2 regions of the Streptomyces sp. NPDC055815 genome follow, and region 2 is predicted to be linked to the other one. Evidence: riboswitches for the same ligand, from Rfam matches in the RefSeq annotation. Region 2 holds a riboswitch; the other holds the start of a gene.
The links. A riboswitch is a leader RNA that binds a small molecule or an ion and turns the genes downstream of it on or off. The one in region 2 is predicted to bind cobalamin.
Positions count from the first base shown of each region.

Region 1 (5,034 bases), on a different contig from region 2:
CTTGCCAGGGCGTCGGATCCAGCCGCCCAACTCCTGCTCCACGTGGGCGCGGAAACTGCGGGTGGGCCGCCCGGCGGCGCGGAACCGTCGGCGAACTCCTCACGCATCGGCGCGGCGAGCCGGTCGCGCGTCTCATCGAAGGACGGCGAGCGGATCACGGGTCGCCTCACGACGCACCGGTGCGCGCTCGCGATCACGCGGCGATAATTGCGCCATGATGCGCATTCGCAAAGCTCGTTCATGCAGATCGAATCTGACCGACCATCAGGAAAGTCAGCATTGAGTCAGCATCAGTACCGCGCGGAACCGCCCCCAGGCGCCCCGAAGCGCCAAGATCAACAATTCGACTCACATGCTCTGACCTGCAAAAACCCTGCTCAGTGGCTTGCCTGCTAATCTCACTAGGAGGTATCCGTGAGGATGCTGATCAACGTTCCGGAGACCGTCGTCGCCGATGCCCTGCGGGGGATGGCCGCGGCGCATCCCGAGTTGACCGTGGACGTGGAGCGGCGTGTCGTGGTGCGGCGGGACGCGCCCGTGGCCGGGCAGGTGGCGCTGGTGTCCGGCGGTGGGTCCGGGCACGAGCCCTTGCACGGGGGGTTCGTGGGGCCCGGGATGCTGGCGGCCGCTTGTCCCGGCGAGGTGTTCACGTCGCCCGTGCCCGATCAGATGGTCCGGGCCGCGGCCGCCGTCGACAGCGGGGCCGGGGTGTTGTTCGTGGTCAAGAACTACACGGGTGACGTGCTGAACTTCGAGATGGCGGCGGAGCTCGCCGAGGACGAGGGCATCCAGGTCGCCAAGGTCCTGGTCGACGACGACGTGGCGGTGACGGACAGCCTGTACACGGCGGGGCGGCGCGGGACCGGGGGCACCTTGTTCGTGGAGAAGATCGCCGGGGCCGCCGCCGAGGAGGGACTGCCCCTTGAGCGGGTCGAGGCGATCGCCCGGCGCGTCAACGAGCGGTCCCGGTCCTTCGGGGTGGCCCTGAGCGCCTGCACCACCCCCGCCAAGGGCAGCCCGACCTTCGATCTCCCCGAGGGGGAGCTGGAGTTGGGGATCGGCATCCACGGTGAGCCGGGCCGCGAGCGGCGGGCCATGATGACCTCGCGGGAGATCGCCGACTTCGCCGTGGACGCCGTCGTGGAGGACCTGCGCCCGGCCGGGCCGGTCATCGCCCTCGTCAACGGCATGGGAGCGACCCCGCTCCTGGAGTTGTACGGGTTCAACGCCGAGGTGCAGCGGGTGCTCGCCGAGCGGCACGTGCCGGTGGCCCGGACGCTCGTCGGGAACTATGTGACCTCGCTCGACATGGCCGGCTGCTCGGTGACCCTGTGCGAGGTCGACGAGGAGCTGCTGCGCCTGTGGGACGCTCCGGTGCAGACGCCCGCGCTGCGCTGGGGCCGGTGAGACGGGGATGGTCATGGGGAGTGACGGCATGACGGAGACGTTCGGCGCCGGGTTCCTGGTGCGCTGGCTGGCCGCGGTGGCCGAGGACGTCGACCGGGAGGCCGACCGGCTCACCGAGCTGGACTCGGCGATCGGCGACGCCGACCACGGTGCGAATCTGAGGCGGGGGTTCACCGCCGTGACGGAGGCACTTGAGAAGGAGCCGCCGGGCAGTCCCGGCGCGGTGCTCACCGCCGCCGGACGGCAGCTGATCTCGACGGTCGGCGGCGCTTCGGGTCCCCTGTACGGGACGCTCCTTCGGCGCGCCGGGAAGGCCCTGGGCGAGGACGCCGAGGTCACCCGGGCGCGGCTGGCGGAGGCGCTCGACGCCGGTGTGGCGGCCGTGTCGCAGCTGGGCGGTGCCCAGATGGGCGACAAGACGATGCTGGACGCGCTCGTGCCGGCCGTGGCGGGGCTGCGGAGCTCGTACGAGGCGGCCCGCGCCGCCGCCGAGGAGGGCGCCCTGGCGACCGTACCCCTGCAGGCGCGCAAGGGCAGGGCCAGTTACCTCGGGGAGCGGTCGATCGGGCACCAGGATCCGGGCGCGACCTCGTCGGCGCTGCTGTTCGCCGCGCTCGCCGACACGGCCGGGGCGGAGGGGGTGGCGTGAGCCCGTCCCCCGTCGGCATCGTGCTCGTCTCGCACAGCGCGGCGGTCGCGGCGGCCGTCGCCGAACTCGCCCGGGGCCTCGCCGGCGGTGGCGACCTTGCGCCCGTCCTGCCCGCGGGCGGCGCTCCGGACGGTGGGCTCGGGACGAGTGCCGAGCTGATCCGCACGGCGGCCGAGGCCGTCGACCGGGGGGCCGGCGTGGCGCTCCTGGTCGACCTGGGCAGCGCGGTCCTCACGGTGAAGGCGCTGCTCGCCGAGGGCGACGAACTGCCCGCGGGCTGCCGCCTGGTGGACGCGCCGTTCGTGGAGGGCGCGGTCGCCGCGCTGGTGACGGCGAGCGCCGGAGGGGACCTCGACGCGGTGGCCGCCGCTGCCTCGGAGGCGTACGCCTACCGCAAGGAGTGAGGCGCGAAGCCGTGTGCGTGGAGTGACCGAGGGGCCGCGCCGGGTGGCGACCGTGTTGTGATCGAGCAGGTCAACACACTAATGTCGCAGGGCCTTGGTGTACGGGAAACCGGTGCAGTACCGGTGCGGCCCTCGCCACTGTGATCGGGAGGTCCGGCTCCACCCCCGCGGGGAACACCTCGGGGAAGCCACTGGACCGTCGTGGGAGACCGCGGCGGTGTGGGAAGGCGGAGTCGGGCCGTATGACCGTCAGCCAGGAGACCGGCCAGGGTGCGTTGTCCATCCACGAGGTGCTGGAGAGGGTCTACCCACCATGCATATAGCCGAGGGGTACCTGCCCCCTGCGCACGCCGCCGCCTGGGGCGTCGCGGCCGCGCCGTTCGTCGTCCACGGGGTGCGCGCGCTGACCCGTGAGGTGCGGTCGAACCCCGAGTCCACCCTGCTGCTCGGCGCGTCCGGCGCCTTCACGTTCGTCCTGTCGGCGCTCAAGCTGCCCTCCGTCACCGGGAGTTGTTCCCATCCGACCGGTACGGGTCTGGGCGCGATCCTGTTCCGACCGCCGATCATGGCGGTCCTCGGCACCATCACCCTGCTCTTCCAGGCCCTGCTGCTCGCGCACGGCGGGCTGACCACGCTCGGCGCGAACGCCTTCTCGATGGCGATCGTCGGGCCGTGGGCGGGGTACGGGACGTACCGGCTGCTGCGGCGGTTCGGCGCACCGCTGATGGTGGCCGTCTTCTTCGGCGCGTTCGTCGCCGACCTGTCCACGTACTGCGTCACCAGCGTCCAGCTGGCCCTGGCGTTCCCCGACCCCGGCAGCGGGGTGCCCGGCGCGCTCGCCAAGTTCGGCGGGATCTTCGCCGTGACGCAGATCCCCCTCGCGGTGAGCGAGGGTCTGCTCACGGTGCTCGTCATGCGGCTGCTCACGCAGTCCAGCAAGGGAGACCTGACCCGGCTCGGCGTGCTCGGCGCGGCGCGGACGGAGCGACACGAGGAGGCGGCGGCGCGATGAGCCGGAACGCGAAGATCAACGCGCTGCTGCTGCTCGCCGTCGCCGCGCTCGCGGTGCTGCCGCTGGCGCTCGGGCTCGGCGACCACAAGGAGCAGCCGTTCACCGGCTCCGACGGCGAGGCCGAGACCGCGATCACAGAGCTCCAGCCGGACTACAAGCCGTGGTTCAGCCCGCTGTACGAGCCGCCGTCCGGCGAGATCGAGTCGGCGCTGTTCGCCCTGCAGGCGGCGCTCGGCGCCGGCGTCCTGGCGTACTACTTCGGCCTGCGCCGCGGCCGCCGGCAGGGCGCGGCGGCGGCCAGAGCCGGGGCGGGGGCGGACGGTACGGCGGAGTCGGCAGGCACGGAAGGTGCGGCGGAGGACGGCGGTTCCGCTGTCGGCGATGGGCCGAAGTCCGGTGCCGCGGGTGCCGGTACGGCGAGCTCCGCCACCGCGAGGTCCACGACCGCACCCGCCTCCGGCGCCCCTGAGGCCGGAGCGTCCGGCGCCGGTTCGTCGCCCGTCGGCGGATCGGACGCGTAGCGCCGATGCTGCCGATCGACGCGGCGGCGCACAGCAGCCGCTGGCGCCGCCGTCATCCCGTGGAGAAGGCGCTCCTCGGCTTCGGCCTGACGCTGTGTGCGGTGAGCCTGCCACCGTGGCCGGGCGCGCCGCTCGTGGCGGCGGCCACGCTCACGGTGCTGCTCGGTCCGGCCGGCGTGCCGGGCCGTCAGTTGTGGCGGGCGTTCCGCATCCCGCTCGGCTTCTGCGTCACGGGGGCGATACCGCTGCTCTTCGAGGTGGGCGGTACGCGGGGGCTCGTGGCCCTCGCGCCCGACGGCCCCGTACACGCGGGCGAGCTGCTGCTCCGCACCGCCTCGGCCTCGCTCGGGGTGCTGCTCTTCGCGTTCACGACGCCGGTGTCCGACGTGCTGCCCCGGCTCGTCCGGGCGGGCGTGCCGGCGCCCGTGGTGGACGTGGCGCTCGTCATGTACCGGATCATCTTCCTGCTCCTCGACTCGCTGACGAAGATCCGGCAGGCGCAGGCGGCCCGGCTCGGGCACACCACCCGGGCCGCGACCTGGCGTTCGCTCGCCGGGCTCGGCGCGACGACCTTCGTCCGGGCCTTCGACCGGGCGCAGCGCCTGCAGTCGGGGCTCGCCGGGCGCGGTTACGACGGGACGCTGCGGGTCCTGGTGCCCGTCTGCGCGGTGTCCCGGCGGTTCCTCACGGCGACGGGCGTGCTCCTCATGGGGCTCGTCGCCGTCACCCTCGTACTGGAAAGGTTCCTTCCGTGACGTCTGCGACGCCGACGACCCCCGTCGTGGAGCTGGTGAAGGCGGGTTTCGCCTACGAGGACGGGCCCGCGGTCCTGTCGGGCGTGGACTTCGCGGTGGCGGAGGGGCGCGCGATCGCGCTCCTCGGCCGCAACGGCAGCGGCAAGACGACGCTGCTGCGGCTGCTCAGCGGCGGGCTGCGGTGCGGGAGCGGGTCGCTGCTCCTGGACGGGGCTGAGGTGGCGTACGACCGGAAGGGGCTGACCCGGCTGCGGACCACGGTGCAGCTGGTCGTGCAGGATCCGGA
Region 1 covers NZ_JBSHDU010000008.1:98,243-103,276, forward strand. The annotation lists gene dhaK (dihydroxyacetone kinase subunit DhaK) at 415-1,407, shown strand; gene dhaL (dihydroxyacetone kinase subunit DhaL) at 1,436-2,056, shown strand; gene ACWGN5_RS08550 (PTS-dependent dihydroxyacetone kinase phosphotransferase subunit DhaM) at 2,053-2,460, shown strand; cobalamin riboswitch at 2,539-2,744, shown strand; gene ACWGN5_RS08555 (energy-coupling factor ABC transporter permease) at 2,774-3,472, shown strand; gene ACWGN5_RS08560 (energy-coupling factor ABC transporter substrate-binding protein) at 3,469-3,993, shown strand; gene cbiQ (cobalt ECF transporter T component CbiQ) at 3,999-4,748, shown strand; gene ACWGN5_RS08570 (ATP-binding cassette domain-containing protein) at 4,745-5,034, shown strand, end outside.
Region 1: it holds a riboswitch for cobalamin, as region 2 does, so the genes downstream of both, ACWGN5_RS08555 (energy-coupling factor ABC transporter permease) here and ACWGN5_RS24240 (ABC transporter substrate-binding protein) in region 2, are expected to answer to the same signal.

Region 2 (5,034 bases):
GTCCGTTCGAGGGCGGTGCGGACGGCGGTCTCGTCGGCGGCCGAGGGCGGGGTCCAGGCCCTGCGGTGCGGGATGCGGCCGAGGCGTACGACATCGGCGACGGTCAGGTCGGTCTGGGTGTCGGCCTGCTGCTCGACCGTGGCGAGGCGCCGGGCGACGGTGCGGCGGCCGAGCCCGCCGAGCGGTTCGCCGTCGAGGGTGACGACCCCCGAGTCGGGGGCGAGGACGCCGGCGAGGAGGCGCAACAGGGTGGACTTGCCCGAGCCGTTGGGCCCGAGAAGCCCGGTGACGGTGCCCGGGGCGAGGGAGACGCTGACCCCGTCGAGGACGAGGGTGTCCCCGGCCGTGCGCGAGACCCGGTCGGCGTGGAGCCCGGCGCCCGAAGAGCCGGCGGTGGTGGTCATCGCGCGCTCCTGGTGCGGTACAGGACGAGGACGAAGGCCGGGACGCCGATCAGCGAGGTCACCACGCCCACCGGCACCTCCTGCGGGTCGAGGACCGTACGCGCGAGCGTGTCGGCCCACACGAGGAACACCGCTCCGGCAAGGGCGGTGACCGGCAGGAGCCGGGCGTGCCCGGGACCCGCGAGCGCGCGGGCGGCGTGCGGCAGGACGAGGCCGACGAAGCCGATCGCCCCGGCGGCGGAGACCAGGGCGGCCGTCAGGAGCGCGGTGACGCACAGCAGGACGAGCCGGGTCCGGGCGACGGCGATGCCGAGCGAGGCGGCGGCCTCCTCGCCGAAGGCGAAGGCGTCCAGGGTCCTCGCGTACCCGCCGCAGACCAGCAGGGCGGCCGCGAGGACGCCGAGGCACAGCCACACGTCGCTCCAGCCGGCCCCGGCGAGCGAGCCGAGCAGCCAGAAGAGGACGCCCCGGGTGGTCTCGGCGTCGGCGGCGGTCATGACGACGAAGGAGGTGAGGGCGGAGAAGAGCTGCATCGCGGCGACGCCCGCGAGGACGACCCGGTCCGTGGAGCCGCCGAGGGTGTGGCTGAGCAGCAGGACGAGCGCGAAGGAGACCACCGCCCCCAGGAACGCCCCGCCGGTGACGGAGAGGACCCCGCCGCCGATGCCGAGGACGACGACCGCGACCGCGCCGGTGGAGGCGCCGGAGGAGACGCCGAGGACGAAGGGGTCGGCGAGCGGGTTGCGCAGGAGCGACTGCATCACCGCCCCGCAGACGGCGAGTCCGGCGCCGCAGACGGCGGCGAGGAGGGTACGGGGCAGCCGCAGGTCCCAGACGATCCCGTCGCGGATCGGCGAGAGGCCGGAGGCGCCGCCGCCGAGGTGGGCGGCGATCACGGAACCGGCCTCGCCGACGCCGATGTCCGCCGGGCCGATGGTGACGGCCACGGCCACGGACAGGCCGAGCAGCGCGAGCCCGGCCGCCGCCCACAGGGGCACGGTGGCGGCCGTGGTCTCCCGCCGGGTCGTCCTCACTTCGCGAGGCCGTACGAGCGGAGCGCGGCGGCCACCTTCTCGACGCCCTCGACGGTGCGGAGGGTGGGGTTCATCGCCTGGCCGCTGAGCAGGACGTACCGCTTGTGCTTCACGGCCGTCATGTTCCGGGTGACGGGGTCGGACTCCAGGAACTCGATCTTCTTCGCCGCGCTCTCGGCGGACTGCGCGCGGCGGGTCAGATCGCCGATCACGAGGACGTCCGGGTCGCGGTCCGCGACGGTCTCCCAGTTGATTTGGGGCCACTCCTCGCGGGTGTCGTCGAAGACGTTCTTCGCCCCGAGGGCGTTCGTGACGATCCCGGGTGCCCCGCAACATCCGGCCATGTAGGGCGACTTGGCGTCGGAGTACCAGTAGAGGACGGTGGCGTCGGTGAAGTCGGCCGCCGCCGTGGCCTTCGCCACCCGGGCCTTCAGCCCGGCGACGAGCTTCTCGCCGCGCTCGGGGACCCCGAACACCCGGGCCAGGTCGCGGATCTCGCCGTAGACCGTGTCCGTGGTGAGGGGGCGGGTGCGGACGCCGTCGCCGTCGCCGCTGTTGTCCTTGCCGACGCAGTCGGTCGGCGAGAGGTACGTCGGGACCCCGAGCTGCTCGAAGCGTTCGCGGGGCGCGACCCCGCCCTTGCCGAGGGTGTACGCGAACGAGGCGGCCGCGAAGTCGGGTTCGGTGTCGAGGACCTTCTCGAAGGAGGGGTAGCGGTCGGCGAGGCGCGGGACCTTGGCGTTCTCCTCCTCCAGGCCCTTGAGCACGGGGTCCGTCCAGGTCGCGGTGCCCACCATGCGGTCGGCGAGGCCGAGGGAGAGCATGATCTCCGCCGCTCCCTGGTCGAGGGCGACGGCCCGGCGCGGGGCGCGGTCGACGCGGACCTTCCGTCCGCAGTTGTCGTCGAGGGTCACGGGGTGGCCGCGCTCCGGTGCGGGCTTCGACGAGGGTGCGGAGGGCCCGCAGCCGGTCGCCGTCGCGAGGAGGACCAGGACGCCGGTGAGGGCGGGCACGGCGGAGCGGACGGGGTGTGCGAGCGGCACGGGGGACTTCCTCTGCGTCCACGGCTCATACGCGGAGCCTGTCGTACGGTGCTCCCCGGACGACCGCGTGCCGCCGGGGCCGCCAGCAGGTCTTCGGACTCGGGGTCAGCCGGACGGAGCGCCTTCCCGGGCCCGTCGTGCCGCCCAGTGGCCGATGCTCCGCCCGTCGCCCTCACCGCTGCGCGTCAGTTCCGGTCTCGCACCGGATTCCCTGACCCGTGGACGTACCCGTTCAGGTGCGTACAAAGGTGCGACTGGCCTCGGCACAGTACCACCGGCCGGCCGCCGCACCCCGGACGCCCGTCGCCGTCAGACGCGCAGCTCCTTCGCCTCGAAGCGGCCGTCGCCGAGGACCAGGACGAAGGAGACCTGCTGCCCCTCGGAGACCGTCCGCTCCTCGCTCTCGATGTCCTCGGCGCTGAAGTACACCTGCTCCTCGGAGCCCACGGGGACGACGAAGCCGTACCCGCCGAGACGGTTGAAGGACTGCACGAACCCTTTGCTTCTGCCTTCCACGGCGGCCTCCTCGTCGGCGCGGGGGGCGCGGTCGAGGGTGTCCGGCCCCGGGGGCCGTGTCCGCGCCTCAGGGGAGATGTACCCCGTCCCTCCCCCGTTCGCCACCGCCGCCGGCCGGGGCGAACCACCCCGGATGATCTCGTACAATATTCAACAGAGGCCCGCTGTCGGAGATCCCCCGTGTCCGACAGCGGGCCTCGCCGCGTCCGTCAGAGACGCGTCCGCCCGAACCCGTCCGTTCAGTGCCGGTCCGTTCAGTGCCGGTCCGGCCGGACCCAGACCGTGCCCCTCGCCTCGTACTCGAGCATGGCCTCCAGGCCGTTCGCCGCGTCGGGGCCGAGTTCCCGGCGTACGAGCCAGAGCGCGAGCTCCAGGCCCGAGGTGACACCCCCGGCGGTCACGAGGTCGCCGTCGTCCACCACCCTGGCCCCCTTCAGGACGCCGCCCTGCCGCTCCAGGTCCGGGCGGGCCTTGTGGTGGGTGGTGCAGGGGCGGCCCCGGGTGAGTCCGGCGGCGGAGAGCAGCATGACGCCGGTGCACAGGGCGCTGACGGTGAGGCCCGGCCGGACCGCCGCCGCGAGGGCGCGGGGCAGGGCGCCCCGGTCGATCTCGGCCCAGACGCCCGGGCTGTCCCGGCGCGCGTAGCCGCCGCCCGGTACGACGAGCAGGTCGGCCTCGCGCGGGGCCCAGGGGTGGTCGACGCGGACCTCGGTCCCGTAGGCGGCGGTGACGGTGCCGGGCCCGTCGACGGAGACGTACCGGACGTCCACCGGACGCTCGGAGAAGAAGCCGGCGGCGGAGAGCACCTCGTAGGGGGCGGCGAAGTCGAGTTCCTCGACGCCGTCGAAGAGCACGAGGTGGACGCGGAGCGGGCGGCGCGCCGACGGCGGCGCCGCGGGGGCGGCGTGGGCTGCGGTGCTGGTTCCCAGCGCGCCCGCGGCCCCGAGGGCGGTGGTGGCGCGGAGCAGGTTGCGGCGGTTCATGGTTCTCCCCCAGGGGATGGCAGGGCCCGACGTTCCGTGTCGCGTCGAGGCAGTCGGCCGCCACCGCCCACGGGTTCCCGACGGCCGGGTCAGGCACCGCCCGGGTAGGCGATCCGTGCCGTGATCCTGGCGATGCGCCGGGCCGACTCCTCCGGCGCGGCCACCGGCTGGACGATGTGGCTGACGGTGAGCCGCACGATCGTCTCGACGGCGAGGCCGCGGGACTCCTCGTCGACGTCGGGCCAGGCCTCGATCGCGTACGCGTCGAGCATCGCCATCGCCGTGCCGAAGACCGGTTCCGGGCGCGTGGTGAGGTAGGCGAGGAGGTCGTCCTCGCCGCCGCGCGCGGCGAGCAGGACGCTCTTGATGAGGGGGTTGTCCACGGCCTGCTGGAGCGTGTAGCCGACGCCCGCCGCCGCTGCCGCCTCCAACTCGCCCCGGTGGGCGTCGAGTTCGCGCTGGATGCCGAGGAGGAAGCCCTCCAGCTCGCGCTGGACCAGGGCGTTGCCGATGGCCTCCTTCGAGCCGAACTCGTTGTAGAGCGTCTGGCGGCTGATGCCGGCGGCCCGTGCGACGGCGGCCATGCGGAGCACGCCCCAGCCGTCGGCGGCGACGAGCCGGTAGGCGGCGTCGAGCACCTGCTCGCGCAGGAGGGACCGAACACTCTCGCGGAAACGTGTCATCGTGCCCCCACTTTATCCACCGTCCCCCCGCCGTCTTCGCACACCGGCCCCGGTCCCGCGCATTGACACCTCACCCTGAATCCGTCTATCAACTGGACAGAACGCATGTGAAGTGTCCACCTCTCCGAGGAGCCGGTCTTGGCCCTGCACAGCGACTCCCCCGAAGCCCCCGCCGCCTGGCGCGACCCCAAGCGCTGGCTCTGGCTGCTCGGCCTGCTCATCCCGGCCTTCCCCTTCCTCTCCTGGGGACTGGTGAACGCCACCGGGCTCCGGCTCTTCTGGTGGACCGGGATCCTCGTCCTGTACGTGATCTTCCCGGTCGTCGACCACCTCATCGGCAAGGACTCCGCCAACCCGCCGGACAGCGCGAT
Region 2 covers NZ_JBSHDU010000040.1:19,124-24,157, reverse strand. The annotation lists gene ACWGN5_RS24250 (ABC transporter ATP-binding protein) at 1-404, opposite strand, end outside; gene ACWGN5_RS24245 (FecCD family ABC transporter permease) at 401-1,438, opposite strand; gene ACWGN5_RS24240 (ABC transporter substrate-binding protein) at 1,435-2,481, opposite strand; cobalamin riboswitch at 2,563-2,740, opposite strand; gene ACWGN5_RS24235 (cold-shock protein) at 2,791-2,997, opposite strand; gene ACWGN5_RS24230 (DJ-1/PfpI family protein) at 3,252-3,980, opposite strand; gene ACWGN5_RS24225 (TetR family transcriptional regulator) at 4,070-4,663, opposite strand; gene ACWGN5_RS24220 (alkane 1-monooxygenase) at 4,802-5,034, shown strand, end outside.